3 regions of the Chryseobacterium sp. WX genome follow, and region 1 is predicted to be linked to each of the others. Evidence: riboswitches for the same ligand, from Rfam matches in the RefSeq annotation. Region 1 holds a riboswitch; each other region holds the start of a gene.
The links. A riboswitch is a leader RNA that binds a small molecule or an ion and turns the genes downstream of it on or off. The one in region 1 is predicted to bind cobalamin.
Positions count from the first base shown of each region.

Region 2: linked by a shared signal. The riboswitch ahead of PZ898_RS09325 (TonB-dependent receptor) and the one ahead of PZ898_RS17070 (TonB-dependent receptor) in region 1 are both predicted to bind cobalamin.
Region 3: linked by a shared signal. The riboswitch ahead of PZ898_RS08645 (acyl-CoA thioesterase) and the one ahead of PZ898_RS17070 (TonB-dependent receptor) in region 1 are both predicted to bind cobalamin.

Region 1 is NZ_CP120710.1:3,793,386-3,800,962, forward strand. It holds gene PZ898_RS17060 (cytochrome c peroxidase) at 1-709, shown strand, start outside; gene PZ898_RS17065 (transporter) at 722-1,669, shown strand; cobalamin riboswitch at 1,762-1,947, shown strand; gene PZ898_RS17070 (TonB-dependent receptor) at 2,057-4,090, shown strand; gene PZ898_RS17075 (DUF5074 domain-containing protein) at 4,087-5,220, shown strand; gene PZ898_RS17080 (hypothetical protein) at 5,235-6,428, shown strand; gene PZ898_RS17085 (DUF5074 domain-containing protein) at 6,457-7,577, shown strand, end outside.
Region 2 is NZ_CP120710.1:2,071,072-2,078,648, reverse strand. It holds gene PZ898_RS09330 (T9SS type A sorting domain-containing protein) at 66-1,379, shown strand; cobalamin riboswitch at 1,517-1,695, shown strand; gene PZ898_RS09325 (TonB-dependent receptor) at 1,727-3,553, shown strand; gene PZ898_RS09320 (DUF5074 domain-containing protein) at 3,573-4,628, shown strand; gene PZ898_RS09315 (HD domain-containing protein) at 4,787-6,205, opposite strand; gene PZ898_RS09310 (nuclear transport factor 2 family protein) at 6,243-6,587, opposite strand; gene PZ898_RS09305 (L-threonylcarbamoyladenylate synthase) at 6,695-7,243, opposite strand; gene tnpA (IS200/IS605 family transposase) at 7,543-7,577, opposite strand, start outside.
Region 3 is NZ_CP120710.1:1,914,665-1,922,241, reverse strand. It holds gene PZ898_RS08660 (hypothetical protein) at 1-269, shown strand, start outside; gene PZ898_RS08655 (HD domain-containing protein) at 271-861, shown strand; gene PZ898_RS08650 (DUF4932 domain-containing protein) at 925-2,298, opposite strand; gene PZ898_RS08645 (acyl-CoA thioesterase) at 2,473-2,856, opposite strand; cobalamin riboswitch at 2,971-3,151, opposite strand; gene PZ898_RS08640 (hypothetical protein) at 3,186-3,986, opposite strand; gene PZ898_RS08635 (ATP-binding cassette domain-containing protein) at 4,017-4,679, opposite strand; gene PZ898_RS08630 (GEVED domain-containing protein) at 5,092-6,180, shown strand; gene PZ898_RS08625 (GLPGLI family protein) at 6,280-7,119, opposite strand; gene PZ898_RS08620 (hypothetical protein) at 7,100-7,577, opposite strand, start outside.

The DNA of each region.
Region 1 (7,577 bases):
CCAGAATATGGCTTTTTTGAAAAGATATATGTGGGACGGAGTGATTCACAATCTGAATGAGCAACCCATCAGCCCGATTACCGACGTCAATGAAATGGACAGCTCCATACCGGAAGCTATTTCGAAAATAAAAGATGATCAGAAGTATAAAAAACTGTTCAGAGAAGCTTATGGAGACGAAACCATTACCGGCGAAAGAATTTTAAAAGCATTATCACAGTTTATGGCTTCTTTAATTTCTGCAGATTCAAAATATGACCGGTTCAGACAGGGAAAAGAACAGTTGACTTCAATAGAATCCCAGGGAATGACATTATTCAATCAGAAATGTGCTTCCTGTCATAGCGGAGAGCTGTTTACGGATGAGAGTTTCAGAAATACCGGAATGTATTACAATACAGAATTCAAGGATGCAGGAAGATACAGAGTGAGCCTGAATCAGGTAGATTGGATGAAATTCCGTGTTCCGAGTCTGAGAAATGTAGAATATACCGCACCTTATATGCATGACGGAAGGTTTTATACATTAGATGCGGTTCTTAATTTCTATTCGGATCAGGTAGAAGATAATGTCAATCTTGATCCACAGCTTAAACAGAATGGTCACATAGGAATTGCCATGTACAGTCAGGAAAAACAATCCATCATTGCGTTCCTGAAAACATTATCAGATAAAAGTTTTATATCCAATCCAAAATTTGCAGAATAATTTATAAAAAACATGAAGAAGATTATATTGATAGTAAGTTTGATCGTGTTTAGTCAGTATCAGGCAAAAACCATCAGAGACAGTGCTTATGTTGGTCCCGAAACGCTTAACAGATTCGATTTTGATGATGATTGTGATGCGTGCGGCTGTGCAGCAGGAAATGGATCTTCCGGCTTTGAATCTTTGCTGAATCCACAGTTTATCGGAATCAAATACTTTGCACAACATTACAAAGCCAAGGAAAACTTATTTGTAAAAGACCTCACGCAGGATCAGTATTTCAATACCCTGCAGCTGTGGGGGAAGATTCCACTGACTAAAAAACTAAGTGTTTATGCAAGTCTGCCCTTCCATTTCCATGAAAAGAAAACGATGCAGGGAGATATTAAAATCAACGGTATAGGAGATCTGAATCTGATGGGAATTTACCAGCTGATGAGCTCTAAAGATAATTTCCATCATCTGAGCGGAGGTTTGGGAGTGAAAATTCCACTGGGGAAGTTTGATGAAAAAGGAGCATCCGGTGTCAACCCAAGCTTTCAGTTGGGAACCGGAAGCTGGGATTATCAGGCCGCTTTGAATTATAAGTTTCAGAAAAATAAAGTAGCCGTACTGGTTAATACAGATTACACCATTAAAACAGAGAACAGGAAAAATTACCGTTTTGGAAACCAATGGAACTATGCAGCAACAGGCTTTTATCAGGTTGCAGGAAATGAAAAGTCCATTTTTTCTATAAAAACAGGGGTTCAGGGTGAAGTCTACGCTCAGAACAAACAGTTTGATGAGGCACTGCCGAATACTGCTGGTAGCGCTTTGTACGGAAAACTGGGATTTGAAGCCTCTCACAAAAAGCTGAGCCTGGGAAGTGAACTTATGCTTCCCATGTACACGCATCTGGCGGGAGGAGATATTGAAGCTCAATCAAGATTCAGTGTTTTCCTGAATATTGGCATTTAAAGCGAAACCCTTATTGAAATCATGTTAAAGCTCCTTCGGGAGCTTTAATTGTTTATAAATCATGATTTTAGTTGGGGATTAGGAATAATTATTTATCTTTGCCGGAATTTGGTGAGCCGTAAAAAGCTCTTAAAAGGGAATCCGGTGAAAATCCGGGACAGACCCGCTGCTGTAAGCTCCGCACCAAAGTTTTTGAAGAATATATCCACTGTTTTTTAATGGGAAGGATTTCAAAAATGGAGTAAGTCAGAAGACCTGCCAGACAATAATCGTTTGACGCTTTCGTGGAATAAAGCTTAGGACATCAATGATTCTGTGCAGTGACAGCTGTGCTTTGTCGTTGTATTCTTATACCCCATTAGCGTCTTCATTACCCTAAATGAGCTAATGGCAGCAAAACTAATTACTTCTGCAATTCATAAAGCTGTTTTCACAATATTAGTGTTAACATCTCAACTTGTGTTTTCCCAAACTAATAAAAAAGACAGTCTTCAGGAAGAGACCATTAAAGGAATCAATCTTTATAAAAAGAATTTTAAAGAAATCCTTCCGGCACAAACGCTGCAGGGAGAACAGCTGGAAAGACTAAACAGTCATTCCGTTGCAGATGCACTGCGGTATTTTTCAGGCGTTCAGATTAAAGATTACGGAGGATTGGGTGGTTTGAAAACCATCAACATCCGAAGCATGGGAAGCCAGCATGTAGGGGTTTTTTATGATGGAATTCAATTAGGAAATGCTCAAAACGGACTGGTGGATCTGGGAAGGTACTCTTTGGATGATCTGGAAGAAATATCGTTGTATAACGGACAGAAAAGTGAAATTTTTCAGCCAGCAAAGGACTTTGGCTCTTCTGGGTCTATCTATTTACAGCCTAAAACACCCGTATTTAAAGGAAATAGAAAAACCAATTTGGTGATAAGAGCAAAAAGTGCATCTATTGATCTCTTTAATCCTTCATTCCGGTTGGAACAGAAAATTTCAGACAGGGTTTCTGCCAGTTTCAGTGGCGAATTTATGCAGAGTGACGGAATTTACAGATTCCGTTATGCCAAGAAATATCCTGATGGGCAACAAGCCTATGATACCATTGCAAAAAGACAGGACTCAGATATCAAAGCAAAACGTTTTGAAACTTCTCTCAACGGAACTTTAAATAACGGAAGCTGGAATATCCGTGGCTACGGTTATATTTCAAACCGCGGAATGCCGGCACCTATTGTTAACGGGCGCTTTGAAGGAAGAGGAGCGAGGCTTTCCGATGAGAATTATTTTGTACAGGCTAATCTGAGAAAAAAACTGTTCCCGAAATTTGAAACACAGCTTAAAGCAAAATTTGCTTACGATTACACCCATTTCATGGACACAGTTCGTTCGCAGTCTATTATTTATACCGATAATACCTACATCCAAAGGGAACTTTATCTTTCCTCTTCCAATATTTACTCAATCACTCCCAATTGGGATGTCAGCCTGAGTGGAGATTTTCAGTATAATAACCTGGATGCCACTCTGGATAATTTTTCTTATCCTACACGTTACACTACATTGGTAGCATTGGCAACAACCTATCAGTGGAACAGATTCAAAATTTTGGGAAGCCTTTTAGGAACCTTTACTTTTGAAGAAGTAAGAAAAAATAAAAGACCGGGAGATGCCAGAGAGTGGACACCTGCGGTGTTTATGAGCTATCAGCCGGAAAAAATTCCGGAGCTTACTCTAAGGGCTTTCTATAAAAGAATTTTCAGACTTCCGACCTTCAATGATTTGTATTATACCAATATCGGAAATACCTATCTGAAACCGGAATTCACCAATCAATATGATTTAGGATTTACTTATCAGAAGAATTATAACAACCGTTTCTTTAAAACATTTTATGCTAAAGTAGACGGTTACTACAATAAAGTACAGGATAAAATTGTGGCAGCTCCGAACGGAAGCATGTTCCGCTGGCTGATGATGAACCTTGGACTGGTTGAAATCATTGGTGCAGATGTGAATGTACAGACTGAAATGCAGCTTGGAAAAGTAACCCTCCGACCTTTGCTTTCCTACACCTATCAAAGCGCGAGAGATATAAGTGATCCGGAAGACACGTTTTATCGCAATCAGATTCCTTATGCCCCATGGCATAGTGGATCTTTCAGTCTTATGGCAGATTATAAAGACTGGAGTTTCAATTACAGTGCAATGTACGTAGGAGAAAGATATGACGTGAATCAGGATAACATTCAATACAATTATGTGCAGCCCTGGTATACGCACGATTTGTCTGTTCAGAAAAAATTCAACTGGGCGAATCATCAGTTTAAAATAAGCCTTGAGATGAATAATATTTTCAATCAATACTATGATGTTGTCCTCAATTATCCGATGCCCGGAAGAAACTTTAAACTTATTCTAAACTTCACCCTATGAGAAAACTAAACTTTTATTTTTTATTTCTTGTATTAGCTTTTCTTACTTCATGCCGTACAGATGAAATTATTGTCCGTCAGGAATTGGTAGAAGGGCTTCCTTCAGAAAATACAGCAATAAAAGGCTTCTATATGCTCAATGAAGGGAACATGGGGAGTAATAAATGTACCCTTGATTTTTTTGATTACACCAAAGGAACCTATTACCGGAATATCTACGCAGAAATCAATCCCAATGTCGTAAAAGAGTTGGGGGATGTTGGAAATGATATCAAAGTTTATGGAAGCAAGCTCTATATCGTTGTCAATGTTTCCAATAAAATTGAAGTTCTTGATGCCAAAACGGCCAAACGTATTACCTCTATTCCATTACAAAACTGCCGATACCTTGCTTTCAAAAACGGAAAAGCTTATGCCAGCAGCTACGCCGGACCTGTAGCGATTAACCCGAAAGCACCGAAGGGGAAAGTAGTGGAAATTGATACGGCTTCTCTTTCCATCCAGCGTGAGGTAGTGGTAGGATATCAGCCGGAAGAAATGGAAATTGTGGGTAATCAGTTGTTTGTGGCCAACTCCGGAGGATATAAAGCTCCCGATTATGACAATACTGTTTCGGTAATTGATCTGAATACTTTTACCGAACTCAAAAAAATAAATGTTGCCATCAATCTTCATCACATTAAAAAAGATAATTACGGTGATCTCTATGTAACCTCAAGAGGAGATTATTATAATGTTCCTTCCAGTCTTTATCTCATAGATGCAGCCACGGGAACGGTCAAGAAAGATTTCCATCTCTCCGTGAGTGAAATGACAATCGTAAATGATAAACTCTATTTCTATGGAAATGAATTCAATTACAACACCCACAGCTATAAAAAGACATTTGGAATCATTGATGTAAAAACAGAACAGATCATTGCCAACAGAATTTTTGACAAAGAATATGAAGATGCCATTAAAACCCCTTACGGCATTGCCGTAAATCCCATCACAGAAGATATCTACATGACAGATGCCAGAAATTATGTATCCATGGGATTTTTGTATTGCTTTGATAAAAACGGACACTTTAAATGGAAAACGGAAGGGGGAAATATCCCTGCCCACTTCGCTTTTTTATACAAATAACCAAACTTTAAAAAATGAACAGAAATAGCTTTACTTATTTGAAAATCGGATTTCTATCCTGCTTCCTTGTAGGAGTGATAGCCTGTAAACATGATGATGAAAATGAATTTACATTTAATGGACTTGATGATTCCTATACCATTGAACGTTTAAAGGTTTTGAGTATTCCTACCAATGCTTCAGGATCGGTTACATGGAGTATTAATGACTCTATTATCTCTCAGAATTCAGAACTTGAATTCATCAGTCCTACTGCAGATGCTTATCCTTTGACTTTGAAGATTAACAATAAAGGAAACGAGCAGGTTTTTCATTCTAAAATAATCGTTACCAAAGAAAAAACACCTTACAGTAAATATATTTCTAAAGTATTGGAGTTCCGTCCTGCCGTAGGGCAGTTCATGAACGAAATTCCGGAATATCTACCAGGAAATACTACCGCGAATATGCTTCAGAAAGCCAACGAATCGTTGGTAGGAGGTAATTCCACCATGATCAGTCTTGGTGGCTATGGCGGATATGTAGTGTTTGGTTTTGATCATACGATTCCCAATCTGAATGGACGTGATTTTAAAGTACTGGGAAATGCATTCTTTGGAAATGATGCTGCGGATCAACGTTCAGGATCTTGTGAACCGGGAATTATTATGGTGGCCTACGACAGAAATAAAAATGGGAAGCCTGATAATGATGAATGGTACGAAATTGCTGGCAGTGAATATTTCAAAAATGCTACAGTGAAAGACTACAGCATAACCTATCATAAACCTAACGAAAATAAAATACCTGTACCCGGAACTGAATTCTGGCAGACCGACGTGGAATATATAAAATGGAGTGACAATCTGGGGAATCAGGGCTTTAAAACAAAAAATACGTTCCATGCGCAAAGCTATTATCCTTTATGGTTTACCGAAAGTTCTTACGGGTTTTCTGGAACAAGACTGGCAAATAATTTCTACGATCAGAACGGGGACGGATCCTATTGGGTAGGAAAATCATATGAGTTCGGATATGCAGACAATGCTCCGAATAATGATGAAGCCTCCAATATCGATATTTCCTGGGCGGTAGACAGAAGTGGGAAATACGTGAAACTTCCGGGAGTAGACTTTATGAAAATATATACGGGAGTTAATCAGGAAGCAGGATGGCTGGGAGAAGTTTCTACAGAAGTGGCAGGAGCTTACGATTTACATTTCAAATAATAATACAATCTATTTAAATTAATAAAAAATGAAAAAGTTTTATCTTTTTATGATGCTTTTTCTGTTCGCATGCGTATCGAATGCACAGATAAAAGTTCAGGGTGTACCCAGAAATGATATTTCAGGGATCAGCAAGCTTAATACCACTACCATTAGTTTTTCTGATATTCAGTATTGGGTAGGATCAGGAACCAATCAGGCTGCTTTTGTAGTACAGTGGAATGACAGTAAGAATCCTGATGCCATGGTCTGGGGATTCAAATGGAACGGGAATGCTACTGGAGAAGATATGCTGAAAGCTATTGCTAAAGCAGATCATAGATTATACACTTTGTTGTATCAGGGAACACAGTTTGGATCAGCAGTTGGAGGAATTGGATTTGATCTGAACGGTCAGGGAACTAATGCACTGATCAAAAGCGGAAATACCACTTATCCTTTATATCCGGTAAATGGTTTTGTGAATACAACTGCTTATGATTTTGACAGCTACACGATTGTAGATGCGGCTAATGATCACTGGCAGTCCGGATGGACGGTTAACGGGTATTGGTCATATTGGGTAAAGAATCCTGCAGATGCTGATTTCGGGTATTCCAGTGTTGGAGCTTCTTCACGTGTATTGGAAAACGGTTCCTGGGATGTCTGGAATTTCAACGTAGGATTTAATCAAACTCCGGTTTCTTCCACTATTACTCCTGTTTCTCCGTATGTTGCTTCCAATAACTTTACCAATGGATATTTCATGGTAAATGAAGAATGGTACGGACACACCAACGGTTCTGTAAACTTCATTGATAATAACGGCCAGATTAATTACCGTGTCTACAGTAATGCAAACAATAATCAGGCTTTCGGTGCAACTACACAATACGGAACGATCTATGGTGATAAATTCTATTTCGTTTCAAAACAAGCTGCTGATGGAGGAGATACTCAATATACTCCTGGAGGTAGATTGGTCGTAGCCAATGCGCAGACCATGCAGAAACTTGCCGGTTTCAATAATATCGGAGGTGGTGATGGTAGATCATTTGTCGGAGTAAATGAACATAAAGGATATATCGGAACTTCCACTGGAATTGTTACTTTTAATATTGATAATTTACAGGTAGGTTCTCTAATTACCGGTACAGGTGGAAACGGGCA
Region 2 (7,577 bases), 1.7 Mb from region 1:
TTTGGTAAGGTGAATATTGTATTAATATTGTTTTTACCAATTCGAAACGCTAAATATAATAAAATATGAAAAATTTTTACAAAGTATCAATGAAAATGTTGACAGCTTGTCTTTTTCTGAAATTTGGTTTTGCAGAAGCTCAGCTTACTGTAATAGGTTTGGGAAATTATAATGTAGGGGCAGTCTCTGACAATGGAGTGGTAAGCATGCATACAAGCGCAGGAGGAATATATAAATGGAATGCAGCAGGAGGACTTGTACAGATAGGTTCTATATCAAACGGTTATCCGGCAGCGGGTAGAACTGTTGTTTCGAATGACGGAACCAAAATTTCGTCCTCTATAACAAATGCAGCAACGGGATTTAATGAAATATCAACCTATGATGTAGCTACTTCGACCTGGGTAAACAGAGGCGGGCTTGTTCCTACAGGATGGGACGGTAGCGTAAGTTCAACCTGGGGGATGACTACCAATGGAAGCACGATTGTAGGTTTAGGTTTTCTTACTGCTGCAAACGCACATGCTGTGAAATGGGATGAAGTAAACGGAATGGTAGATCTGGGAAGTATCGTTGCAGGACGCAGCTCCAGAGCAAACGCAATCAATGCGGCAGGAACAGTAATTGTAGGTTGGCAGGATGAGCCAACCGGAACAAGAAGTGGGGCTAAATGGCAGGATGGAGTAGAAACTTTTATTACTGATAATAATGGAAATAATGTAGGGGAAGCAGGAGGAATTTCTGCAGATGGAAATACAATCATAGGCTCAGCAAATCCTAATCCCTATGTCTGGAATGCTGTGAGCGGACTTACTTATATAACGCATCCTAATGCTTCTTTCAGCTTCAAAGGAGGTGCCACCGGGATTTCTGCTGATGGGAAAAAAGTAATTGGATATTATAGAGCATTTGGAGCACCTCCTATGTCAGGGGAAGGTTTTATCTGGACTTCTGCTACCGGAAGGATCAATCTGAATGATTATGCAGCCTCTTTGGGAATTGCAACGAATGGAGTAACCATGGGGCTTCCTTTGGCCATTTCACAGGACGGAAAGAAAATTGCCGGATCAGGGACGAATGCTTCAGGGCAGATGATCGCTTTTTATCTGGATACTTCTCAATTTTTATCGGTGAATGATGCAGTGAAAGAGAAAAATAATATGGGTGTCTATCCTAATCCTGTGACTGATATTCTATGTTTTAAAGGAACAGGAAAAATAGAGAAAGCCGAAATTTATAATATGGTGGGACAAAAGGTAAAATCATTTGATTCGGTAGAAGGGCAGATTGATGTTTCATCCCTGTCAAAAGGAGATTATATTTTGCAATACTCTATGAAGGGAGGAAAACAAGAGACTTATAAATTCATTAAAAAATAACATATATAAATAGTAAAGTAGTGGGATGAATGGCTGTTTTCAATATTGAAAGCGGCCGTTCTTTTTTGTGTATATAGCAAAAGGATAGCATGTTGTGTATAGAAAAGTCTGGTTTTTGGTGAATACATATAAAAAACTATCTTTGCAAAAATTTTGGTTTCCAGTATTTTGGAATGAAAAGGGAATCGGGTGTAACTCCCGGACTGTCCCCGCAACTGTAAATCGCAACTCAAGTTTCTGCAAAAAACCACTGTTTAATAACGGGAAGGTGCAGAATGCGAAAGTCAGGAGACCTGCCGGAATTATAATTAAAAAACATATTGCTTTCGGAGGAAAAGTAAAAAAGTATGGATATAAAAAGATCTTTAGTACTGCTTTTTTCATCTTATGGCTGTTTTCTTTTTGCACAAGAGAAAGCCATCGATACTGTTTATGTCTTCGACAATCAGATGAATAGGGTGAAACTTTTTCATCCCGTAAAAATAATTTCGGCAGAAGATGCTGAGAAAAACTCCAGTAATCTTTCTGAACTTCTGAGATTTCAGTCACAGGTTTTTATCAAAGAAAATGGCCGTGGTGCCGTTTCTTCACCTTCTTTCAGGGGAACTACCGCTCAGCAGACTGCTTTTGTGTGGAATGGAATTAATATTAATTCTAATTTTCTGGGACAGGGAGATATTAATAATATTGCTTTGTTCGGCTATGATCAGATTGGTATAAAAGCTGGTGGTGGAAGTGTAGTATATGGAAGTGGTGCCATCGGGGGAAGTATTCACCTGAATAATACCCTGGATTTTAATAAAGGCTTCCATGGTTCTTTATTTTCTGAAGTGGCTTCTTTTAATACCTATAATAACTTTATAAAAGGTTCTTACAGCAATGATAAGTTCAGTTTTAAGGCTTCTGGAAATTATTCTGTAAGTGAAAATGATTATAAGGTAAGTGACCTGAACTATATCAACAGAAACGGAAGTTATTACAATACAACGTTCAATGTAGGAACATCCTATAAAATCACAAACGATCATAAAATTTCGTGGCAGAGCCAGTTTTTTGATTCTTCACAACGCTTTCCTGTATATGAAGAAACGGGAACAAAAACGAAATATAAAACTCAAAGTGTAAGAAGCCTTCTTTCCTGGGACTGGAACAAAACAAAGTTCAGTAATTCCCTTAAAGCAGCTTATACGGAAGAGAATTTTCAATTTTTGGGTTCGTTAAATCAGCCTAAATCAAGTAGTGGAACCGGGAAAAATTATATCTTTAAAAATGACTTTAATTATTTCCTGAATTCAAAGTGGAATTTTAATATCATAGGAGAGTTTCAGGTTAATAAAGGAGAAGGATATCAAAACGGAATATCCAGCGTCAGTAGAAATATTGGTTCTGTTTCAGGATTGTTAAGATATTTTGCAACAAAAGATCTGCGTTTTGAGGGTGGATTCAAGAAAGATTTCGTGGAAGATGTGAAGTCACCGTTGATGTATTCGTTCTCCGGAAAATGGAGTGCAGCAAAATGGTATGATGTAAGCCTTAATGTATCAAAAAACTTCAGATTTCCATCCTTTAATGATATTTACTATGAACCGGGAGGAAATAAAGACCTGAGACCGGAAACCTCTACCCAGTTCGATATGACGAATGTGTTTAAAGCAGGAGATTTCAGACTTACTTTGTCTCCATACTATATGAACATCACAGATCTTATTGCATGGCTTCCAACGGCTAAAGGATACTGGCAGGCATTCAATGTCAATAAAGTTGAATCCTATGGATTAGAATCCCAGTTGTCCTTTAGCAAACAATGGGGTAATCATAAAATCCGGGCCAATGCAGGATACTATTATGCAAAGTCTATTGATAAAGAAACGAAAATGCAGAGACCTTACGTTCCTATGCACAGAGGAAATGCCAATATAGATTACGAATATGGTTTCTTTAAACTTTTCGCACAGGGGCAGCTGAATGGCGTTACGTATACTACAAGTGACGAAAAAAGGTCAGATGCCATAGATCCTTATTTTCTTTTAAATATGGGAATCTCTGCAACTTTAGCCAAAAAATATACCTTAGGGTTCAAAGTGAATAATCTAACCAATACATACTACAAAACGGTTTCTTTCTATCCTTTACCCAAAAGAAATTATAGTGTGTATGCAGCAATAAATTTTTAAAAATTAAAATTGAGTAAATATGAAAATAACTAAACTTTTAACTGTATTATTTGCAGTAGTGTTATTGTTTAACATTTCTTCATGTTCAAGTAGTTCTGACGAGATTGAAGTTTCTCCAATCACTTATCAGAACGGATATTTTATCTCTAATGAAGGAAACTATAACAGTCAGGGAGCTAAGGTAACATTTGTGACAAGAAATTTAAGCCTGAAGCAAGACGATGTATATGGTTATAACAACAACAAAGAGATTCTTGGTGATGTTCTTCAGACGATTGGTCTTAACGAAAACAAAGCTTATCTTGTTTTGAATAACTCTAATAAAATTGTAGTAGTAGACCGTTATACATTCAAAAAGTTAGGAGTAATTACAGATCAGCTTGATAACCCAAGAGGAATTACTTTTGCTAACAACTTCATCTATGTTGCTAATACCAACTTTACTGCACATACTCAAAGTATAACGAAATATAAGGCTTCTGACTATTCATTTGTAAGTAAAATCAATATGACTGAAGTTTCTGATAAAACAGTAGAGGCAGGAGGAAATGTTTTTGTACAGAATGCTTCATCAGGGTACGGAAATAAGATTACTTATATCAATACTTCTAACGATGCTAAAACTGAAATTACCGTTCCAAATGGTCAGATTGGAAATACAGTATCATACAAATCTAATGTTTATACAATTTCTTCAACAGCTACAGATTCTTATATCTATAAAATTTCAAGTACCGGAGCGCTTACACCGGTAATTACTTTGACAGGAATTCCTAATGCTACGAACCTTCAGATTGATAACGATAAAATCTACTTCAGTTCTGCCAATAAAGTATATACAACGAGTTTGGCTATACCTGCAATTCCTGCAACTCCATTATTAACAGCTGCAGATGGCGGTCCTTACTTTACACTGTATGGATTTAATGTTATTGATGGAAGGATTTTTGCATCAGACGTTAAGCAGTTCACACAGGATAGTGAAATGGTAGTATATTCAGCAGTTACAGGTGCTCAGATCAGTTCTTTTAAAACAGGAGGTATCGGTGCTAGTGGAACATACCTGAATCCATAATGTGTGATAACATATAAAGAAATAATTTTTTATTTTTTCATCATTTGTGTTTTTTTCCGGCCGGTTTCGAAGAAACCGGCCGGCTTTGTTTTCCTAGGGAAACAAAAAAACCTGCGGGATGGAACATCCCGCAGGTTTTATATTTTATATCAGTTGAATTATAGGGTTAACCCCAGTTTTTCAGCCTCAGCAATCACAAATTTTGTTGCTTCTTCTTTTTCATTAGGAATTTCACCCTCAAGAATAGCCTCTTTCACCTTCTCTTTTAGAATTCCGATTTCACGGCCTGGCTTAAGGTGAAACATTTCCATAATCTCTTCACCGGTAATAGGAGGTTGAAAGTTTCTTACCTGATCTTTTTCCTCTACTTCTTTGATCTTTACGGCTACATATTCAAAGTTTCTTTTGAATTTTTCTTGCTTTTTAGAGTTTTTAGTGGTAATGTCTGCCTTGCAAAGCGTGAAAAGATCTTCAAGATTTTCTCCGGCATCAAATAAAAGTCTTCTCAATGCAGAATCTGAAGCATCATCCGTGATCAGCGCGATAGGTCTTGACGAAAGTTTCACCATCTTCTGAACATATTTCATGTCACTTCCCAAAGGCAGTTTTAATCTTTGAAAAAGTGTTTTTACCATTTTTGAGCCCAAAAATTCATGTCCGTGAAATGTCCATCCTGTTCCTTCTACAAACTTTTTTGTTGGAGCTTTTCCAATGTCATGAAGAAGGGCAGACCAGCGAAGCCAAAGATTATCGGTATTCACCGAAATATTATCCACTACTTCCAGCGTATGATAAAAATTATCTTTGTGAGTTTGTCCTTCCACTTCTTCCACTCCTTTCAGTTCGATCAGCTCTGGAATAATCAGCTTCATAAGACCGGTTTGTTCCATTAGTCTTAATCCGATAGACGGTTTTTCAGACAACATTATTTTGTTGAACTCTACCATGATTCTTTCCATAGAAACGATCTTGATTCTTTCTGCTTCCTGCTGGATCGCTTTCAAAGAGTTTTCCTCAATTTTAAAATTTAAAGTTGAAGCAAAACGTACTGCCCTCATCATTCTTAATGGGTCATCAGAATAAGTTTGAGCAGGTTCTAACGGTGTTCTTAAAATTCCTTTTTCAAGATCTTCGATTCCATTGAACGGATCAATCAGTTCTCCGAAGTTTTCTTTATTTAAAGAAATAGCCATCGCATTGATGGTAAAATCTCTTCTTTTCTGGTCATCTTCCAGGCTTCCGCCCTCCACTTCCGGCTTTCGGCTGTTTTCTGTATAGCTTTCCTTTCTTGCTCCCACAAATTCAAGTTCAAGTTCTTTGTACTTGATCATCGCGGTTCCATACGTTTTGAATACAGAAACCTTTAATTTAGGATCTATATCCTGAGCTACATTCTGAGCAAGCTCAATACCGCTTTGTTCCGTTACAAAGTCTATATCTGTAGAAGCTTTTCTGTTCATCAGAAGGTCTCGTACATAACCGCCCACTATGTATACAGACTGGTTATTCCTTTCTGCTGCTTCAGAAATGATTTTAAATAGTTTTAAATTCTTATTTTGATTAAGATTAATTTTCATCGTTAATAATAGTGACAATTTCTACGTATGTTATCCATTAGTCATAATGAGCATACATTCTACTAATTTTTCCCTCTTCATTAAAAAACATAACTTCAACAGCATGTTTATCCATAATCGACTTATAAAATAATGCTACAGAATCTACTCCCGCTGTGGAATGTTTCAGATCAAAATGAAGGTCCGGAAACTTATCCAATGCCTTTTTCCAGTATTCACGGACAGATTCTTTTCCTTTTAAAGAACTTTCTTTACCTTCAGTAGCCAGAGCGATCATAGGAGTGGTGATCTCAATATCATCCGAATAATGAGAAAGTATATCCTCTAGATCATGAGAATTCCACGCATTGATCCACATTTGAGCAAATTCGTGATGATTCATAGCAAATAGTTTATGAGTTGAGTTTGCAAAGATAGAATTAAAAAAAAGAAATCCTGCCGATATGAACTGACAAGACTCTAAAAAGTAAACATAAAAGTTCAGAATTCTTATTCTCTAAGAACTTTTATTCTGTTGTCATTCCATATTTTGATCACCGAAGAACCTGAGTATTTTGAAACTTTTTCTCTGTCTTCTTCCACTGCATAATCTACAAGGCTGATCATCTCCTCAGAAATATCAGAGAATTTTAACGGACTTTTTTCACCACTGAAGTTGGCAGAGGTAGATACCAGAGGTCTGTTCAGCTTTGTTATCAGTTTTTTACAGAAATCATTTTTTACAAGACGAATTCCGATGCTTCCGTCTTCTGCAAGAAGTTCTTTAGGCAAACCTCTTGGGTTTTCATAAACAATTGTTACCGGTTTTTCGCTAAGATCAATAATTTCCCACGCCATTTCAGGAACATCCACAAGATCCTGAAGCCTTTTCTCAGATTCCACAAGAATGATCATGGATTTATTTTTTTCGCGCTTTTTAATGTCAAAAATTTTATTGACCGCTTCTATATTGGTGGCATCACAACCAATTCCCCAGATAGTATCGGTAGGATAAAGAATTGTTCCGCCGGATTTTAATATTTCGATAATATGTTCCATAATTGTATGTGAGTTCAAAGAGTGGATAAAGGTAAAAAATCTGTAAATTTTGGACAAAAAAATGGGGTTTAAATATGATCTTGTTGATCGGTTTTGGCTAAAGCCAATGGAATTTATATAATTTGAAAACGGGCTAAAGCCCATTCCTATTAATGATTGTAGTATGTTTAGAGTTAAATAGGATTATTGATTTAATTAAAAAAATAATACGATGAATTTTAGAGATCCAATTCAATAGAAATGGGCTAAAGCCCATTTAAATAAAAGAAATAAATCCTCCGGCTTTAGCCAAAACCTACTTAGTTTTTTAAATTATATCTTTCAATAAATTCCT
Region 3 (7,577 bases), 1.9 Mb from region 1:
CAGAGCTGGGTTCAAACGGTCTGGATATTTTTGATGTTGATGCCAAGCGTAAACGTCTAATTTCTTATGGAAAGTCCGGCTGCTGTGATATTTTTACATCAGAATATGTTGTAATTCCGAATAAAGGACTTGATAAAGTCTTTGAAAAAGAAGAGGATATGAGCATTGAAGGTAGTGTAAAAGTGACCACTAAAGAAAAGATAAATAATAAATGGATTACCAAAACAAAGGTATATCCGTCTGATCAATATAACAGAAATAAGAAGTAAGATGAAAATTCAGAAAGAGATCGATTTTATTCTGGCAGTAGATGCACTTAAAAATGTACAGCGAAGAAATTATAATGCAGACGATTCCCGGAGAGAGAATACAGCGGAACACTCATGGCAGATTATTATTCTGGCTCAGATCCTTTATCCGTATGCTAAAAACCGTGCAGATATTGATTTGTTAAGAGTGATAAGAATGCTTTCCATTCATGATCTTGTGGAGATTGATGCCGGAGACACTTTTATTTTTGATGAAAAGGCAATGGTAGGAAAGTTCGAAAGAGAGAAAGCTTCTGCTCAGAAAATCTTTGGAATTCTGGATGAACCTTTACGTACAGAATTCTTTAATTTATGGCTTGAGTTTGAAGATGAGAAAACTCCGGATGCTATCTTTGCATGTGGAATTGACAGAATCATGCCGTTTATCTTAAATTCTCATACTTCCGGAAAAAGCTGGACTGAAGCTGGAGTGACAGAAAGACAAATTCGAAATATGCTTGAAAATGCAATCAGCAGAGCATCTGATGAAATGGGAGAGGCTTTTGAGCTTTTGCTGAACAGAAGTCTGGAAACAGAAAAAGTACTGAAATAATTGAAAAAAGAAGACCCTGCCCGCTTATTGGGCAGGGTCTTTTTATAGATCATCTGAAATGTTTTAAGAGGCTAGTAATAAGTAATTGTCGGGATTTAATAAAATTCCCTTCTTTGAATAAAATCCAGCCATACTGTTATGTACATAAAATCCCAGTACAAAATTTTTATAAGAAGTATCCAGGCTGAATTTCACTTCTTTCCCGTCTTTAGACCAGACCGGATTTTTAACGATAATGATGGTATTGCGGGTTTCTTTTCCATCAATGTATTCATATAATTTGAGCTGAAGAGTCTTTGTTTTTTTCATAGGCTCTGTGAATTGTACCACGATATTATTGAGATCAGTTTTCTCAAATTCTTTATTATTGGAATTGACAACGGAAGGCTGGGAAATTTTGTTTCCTGTTTTCTTCGTCCACTTTAATAATGGAATATATAATTTTTCCAGATTCTTTTCCTTTTTATAAAGCTCTATAAGCTTCTCCGAGAATAAATTCTGAGCAATAAAACCGCGTCGGATATTCACTTTATGATAAATCGCCGAAAGACTGTCTGTTTTTTCTTCTGGAAATTTTTCGTTGATGAACAAATCGTAAACAGCCCATGTCATATATTCATTGAATGAATTTATTCCCGGGTATCCTGATTTTTTATCCCAATTCGTAAGGTTGAAGCTTTCCGTTATTTCCTTTGAGTACTGATCTGAAATAGGATTTACATACCCATGATCGATTTCTGAAAATACGGTGTGATTATCAAGAATCCTTCTTGCGAGATTACCTTTTAAATTTCCAAGGATAAGATCTTCTCCGATATTTGGAAAGTCTACAGTTAAGGAGCTATTGATATCCCTGTGGCAATTCTGTCCGCCTACCAAAGGAGATATGGCAATAATGTATTTCTTATCTGTTTCATTGGCTGGTCTTTTTGCTATTTTATCCAAAAAAGTATAAGTATCATTGATGTAATAATACTCTTTGTAATTGGCAATTAAAGTATTGTAAAACGACTGATGATTTTTATAAAAGGTTCTGTAATTTGATTTCTTTACAAAGTCATTGATGAGCTCCAGATTTTCATCTACTTCTTTAGGACCAAAGGAATTGAAAGGAAAATCTCTTTTAAGTAAGCCTTTTTCATCAAAAGAAAATGCATAGAAATCAGTTCGGAAGCCTAAGAATTTTTTCCAATCTTTTCTTGAATAATTTACTTTTTTTAGTAAAGGATGATCTTTTACAGGCTCAAAATACGTGATGATTTCATCATAATATGGTGGGATTTTCTGTACGTCATAAGGATCTGTTCTGCCATATTCAGTGAGGGCCAGAATAATATTTCCTAATTCGTAACTTTCTGAAAGTTCAATTTTAACGTCTTTTTGTGCTCTTAATGTAATGGATAGGATAAGGGTAATGATTACAATAATCTTTTTCATGAAATATCGGTTCTTCTATAGTTTTTAGTGACAGCAATGTAAAAATAATTTTTTTGCCATGCTAAAAGTAAATAAAAAAACAAATGAAGTCCAATCATTCTTTGGTTGAGATATACTATGTTGTGTTGAATGGAAAAGTTTCGGGCGGCCTCTGGCCGCCCGAAACTTTATTGTTTATAGTATTTGGATTGGTTTCTTGAATTCGTCAATCGCTACAAAAGTAAAATCACCAATAATTGCTTTTTCTCTTTCATAGGAATACATCTGCTCGGTGTAAATTTCAACGTTTACTTTCATACTGGTTTTTCCCACGTATGAAACTTTCCCGATCAGCTCAACGATGGTTCCGGCAGGAATAGGTTTTTTAAAATCGATCTTGTCACTGCTTACCGTTACCACTCTTTTTCTGGCAAAACGGGTTGCGGTGATAAAAGCTACCTCATCCATCAGCTGCATCGCTGTACCTCCAAAAAGGGTATCATAGTGATTGGTTGTGTTAGGGAAAACCGCTTTAAAGATTCTGGTTTCGGATGCTTCAATTCTTTCTTCTGTAGTCATATATCATTATTAATTAAAGCGATAGGAAATGATTGGAAACAACAGAATAATAACAGGAACTTATAGAATTCCTGAAACAATCCATCAGATCAATACAACTTCAAATCGCGAAAGTTACATGTTTAAGAAAAAGGCAGGTCTCCTGACTTGTAACATCATTTATCTCCTTCCCATGCCTCGCACAGTGGATCTTTGATAAAGACTTCAGTTACTTACAGTTGCGCGACAGTCCGTGATTTTCACACGGTTCCCTTTTAATCTGCAGTGATGCAGAACCAATTTCTGTGATGAATAAGCGTAAAAACTTTTCGAATGCAAAAATAATGAATTTATTCCGGATTATGGTAAATAATCTGGCTGATTACTCTTCCTTTCTTAATCGTCCAGAGAGTAGTGTATCTGTTTTCCCCTGAACCGTTTATCATATAAAGAAAAATATTATCGTTGTCAAGTGAGGTTACTCCAACGTTTTCAAAATCCATGGTAGGCTGGAACATATTTTTGATGGCTTCTCTTACAAAAACAGATCCTCTTCCGGGTTGCTGTACTCTGATGGATTTGATTTCAGTCATTCCTTCAGGAAGGTCATTTCCAATTCCCCATGGTTTTACTTTATCAATGGTAAGAATTTTTCCTTCTGCATCTTTTTCCTTTTTACGGTATCCTGCATTGGAAGGATAAATATCAATCACCACTTTGCTTCTTTGGGCAGTAGGAATCTTAGGATCAGAATTGTCAGTAAAAATAAGAGATCTTCCGTTTTTAGATTTAGATGGAGTGTAGGCAGGAAGCTGGTCTACATAAGCAATACGCCCTTTATTTACCATTCCTTCTTTATCCAGAGTTTCATACCGTACAAAAGGTTTGTCGTCATCCTGTTTCTCCGGATATTTGATCCAGATCCATTCTGTTTCTCCGGGAGCAGGTTTTACATAAACAAATACATCTCCTTTACGCATACGGATCTTGTCTACAATTTTTCGGTAATCGTCTTTATGTACACGTACGTTGGCATATCCTTCTTCAGCTTTTACAACTCCAAAAGGAACTTTAGTCTGCCCTTTTACAAAAGCAATAGATAAAATACTGAAAGCGGATAAATAGAATGCTTTGTTTATGAAAGTCATCATGAAAATTTTTTGATCCCTCAAATATATAAATTAAATGCTTTTCGGAAGATAATTATACCGCTGCAGTTCTTTTAAATCTTGTATTTGTTTTAGATAGCCTTCACGCAGAAGAAATATTTGGTGTGAAATATCAAGAACTTCCTGATAATTATGATCAGAAATAATGAATCCCTTATACGCAGACTGTTCAATGATTGCAGCTTTCAATGCTGCAGAAATTTTTGGAGAAAGGCTATGGAAGGGCTCGTCCAGTAAAACAAAATCAGCTTCAGAATAAATTATCATTAAAGCTTCAATGACTCTCTGCTCACCTCTGGAAAGATCTTTAGGTTTTTCCGACAAAAAAGGACGGATCAGATCTGAAGTCAATAACAGATCTGTATTTTTTTTATTGCAAAAAAGAGGAATTAAGGTTTTAATGGTATTGTACTTCGGTAAGAAAATATCCTGTGGCAGGTAAGCAATTCTGTTTTTTCTATCAGAAATGCTTTTCAGAACTTTGTCATTGTATCTTATAAACTGGGTATCACTACTGACAGTTCCAAAAATAATTTTTAATAATGTTGATTTGCCAACACCATTTCTGCCCAGAATTCCAATAATCTGCCCGGTTTCACATCCTAAATAAATATCCCGAAGGATATTATTATCTTTAAAAGACTTGGTTATGCTGTCAATATGAAGCTTGCTCATAAAATTCCTGTTATTATTTTGACAATCACACAGACAGCTACCGTGAATCCCCAAAGGAAACCTCTGGAAAACCCTAAATTGGCATAAAAGTAATATTCATTTTTAAACCGGAGTTCATATATAAAATAATGAAGAACAAGAGATATTAAAAGAAAACTCAATCCAAAGTTCTCAATATTGAAAGAGGATAAACAAGAAGCTAATAAAGAAAATATCAAGGTGGGAATTATTATTTTTTTATAAAAAATCCAGAGAGTAGAAATACTTTTGAACATATATTAAAGCATAGAGTTTCTGTGTGTTTTACACTTTATTGTCAAAAATATTAAAAAATACAATGCTATATGGAGAAAGTATAAGCTATATTTGAAAAAATACCCTATTTTTCAAGGAAATTTTAAAACTGATAAACATGACCAAAAAACTACTTTTTGTATTCTCTTTTATGTTGGGAATTTCAAGCCTTCAGGCAACCCACAAAATAGAAGAAGAACCTCAATCTTTATTGTACTGTGATACCAATGCTCCAACAGGAGCTCAGATGTCGAATATAACACTTACTTCTGGAACAGTTACCTGGACTGCTGATCCTAATAGTCCGGATAATATGATAAGATATAGAATACCAGGAACAACTTTCTGGATGACGGGTACACCCGTATCGGGTCAAAACTCTTTCACAATTACAGGTTTGCAACCTTGTACAACGTATGAAGTACAGGTAGTGAAAGTGTGTACAACACAGGGATTATGGTCTGATCCTATATTTTTTACCACTACCATTAATTATTGTGCAAGTGCTTCTACAGATACCACGATGATGCATATTTCCAATGTGACCGTAAATTCTACAGGAGTTAACACACCAATGGTAAGTGACTCCGGACCTTCCAATTATATAGATTACAGAAGTGACCTAAGCCGTAGAGTTAAGTTTTTTATAGGAACTACAGGAAATAAGCTTTTAGTAACCAATACCTGGACGGGAACTCCAGGCACAACAACAGTAACGGCGTGGATTGATCTTAATGCCAACGGAATTTTTGAATCCAACGAAAGAGTGATGGTGGCCAATAATGTTACTCAGGCTGCTCCGGCTGTATCTGTATTTACGATTCCAAGTTTGGCAGCAGTGACACTATGCGGCGTTACTATGAGAGTTATCTCCAGTCAAACAATACCTTTAGATGCCTGCAGTACATTTACCTATGGGGAAGTTGAAGATTATGGAGTAGATTTAATCAATCTCACCCTTGGATTGGAAGAATCAGGAAAGTCTGTAAAACCTGAAATTTATCCTAACCCTGCCTCTGATGTCTTAAATATTTCAGGGATTTCAGAAGCCGCCGATTATGAAATTTATAATATTGCAGGACAGAAAATTGACGAAGGAAAAGTTTCAAATCACCATGTAAACCTTAACCATTTATCAAAAGGAGTTTATTTTATCCAGTTGAAAGATAAAGAAAAAGTAACCCGATTAAAGTTCATTAAGAAGTAAAAATAGAAAAGAGTATTTGAAAAAATACTCTTTTTTTAATCTAGGAATTGTGTAGTAAAATATTGTATTTTGAATATTCAAAATTGATTTTTTATTCAATTAGAATGTTATTATAGGAACATCCTTATCCGGATAGTTATTAAACTGATTGATTATTTTCTGTAAATATTCATTTGTTGCCTCATAATTTTTATCTTTAATCCCCTTAAACTCATAATTAAAACTATCTCCCAAATCATTTTTGAAGTTAATGTGATGAGCGGCAGGGTCATTCATAAAATCATTGATGTCCTTTACTAGCTTTTCTTTTCTTATATTTTCTTTGTTGTTTGTTATTTCTGACTGCTCATTCAACTTTTTAATTTCAATCAGTTCAAAACAATAATCCTTATCTAATGATTCAGCTTTAATGACTAAACCTGGTAGTCCTGAAAAAACATAAGGTCCATCGTTGATTGGAATATCATGAGTGTATAAAAGTTTCCATTCTCTCTTTCCAAAATTAGCAAAAGCTTCATAAGATATGTAATCATTGTACTTTCCAAACTTCTTGATATTGTAATACTTGATATTGTTTTCCTTATACCAGTAATTAAACTGGTTAAAATTACCTCCTATGATGTAATGATTTTTTGATAAATCTTTAAAAATTTTAAACCTCAGAAATGAACTAGTAACGAATGCCACATCTTTAAAATTATTTTCTTTAACAAGGGAATCTATTTTTTCTTTATTCAGATTATAAAAAATACTTTGTCCATTAATTATTTTTAAGGCCATATACTCTTTTGCAAATGAATCACTTTGTTTTAAAGGTTTAAACCTGACTTCGTAAATAATTTGATAATTTTGTCCAAAATAAATAGAGAAAGATCCCAAAAGGAATATAATACTAACGACTTTGGATAAAATACTTTTATTAATCATTAAATTTTTCACTTAATATTTTTTGATAAAATTCTTTTTCAGAACTATTTATATAGTCCAAATAGCGAAACTTGTTAAGGAAATAAAATTTTTGACAACTTTTGGATAAATACTGATTAGTATTGTCATCTTTTGTAGTTTCAATGATAGTATAGGTTGGAAGCTCTATTCGTAATACATCTTTATTTTTTGCTAAGATCTCTATAATTTTATAATGATAATAATCATTACAACTGAATTTTAAAATATCAGTTTTTATATATTTTTTATAATAATAGTCAATGGCCTCCTGAGAAAAATTCTTATTTTCTGTGCTGTTGACAGCCGAAAAAATGGTGTTAAGCCAATTGTATTTGATATAATTTTTCATTTTCTTTACAGAATTGTTCTCAGTATCCGCCGATATAATACTTTCTTGCTTGATATTATTCATAATGTTAAGCAAGATAAGTTCTGAAGATCTTTTTAAT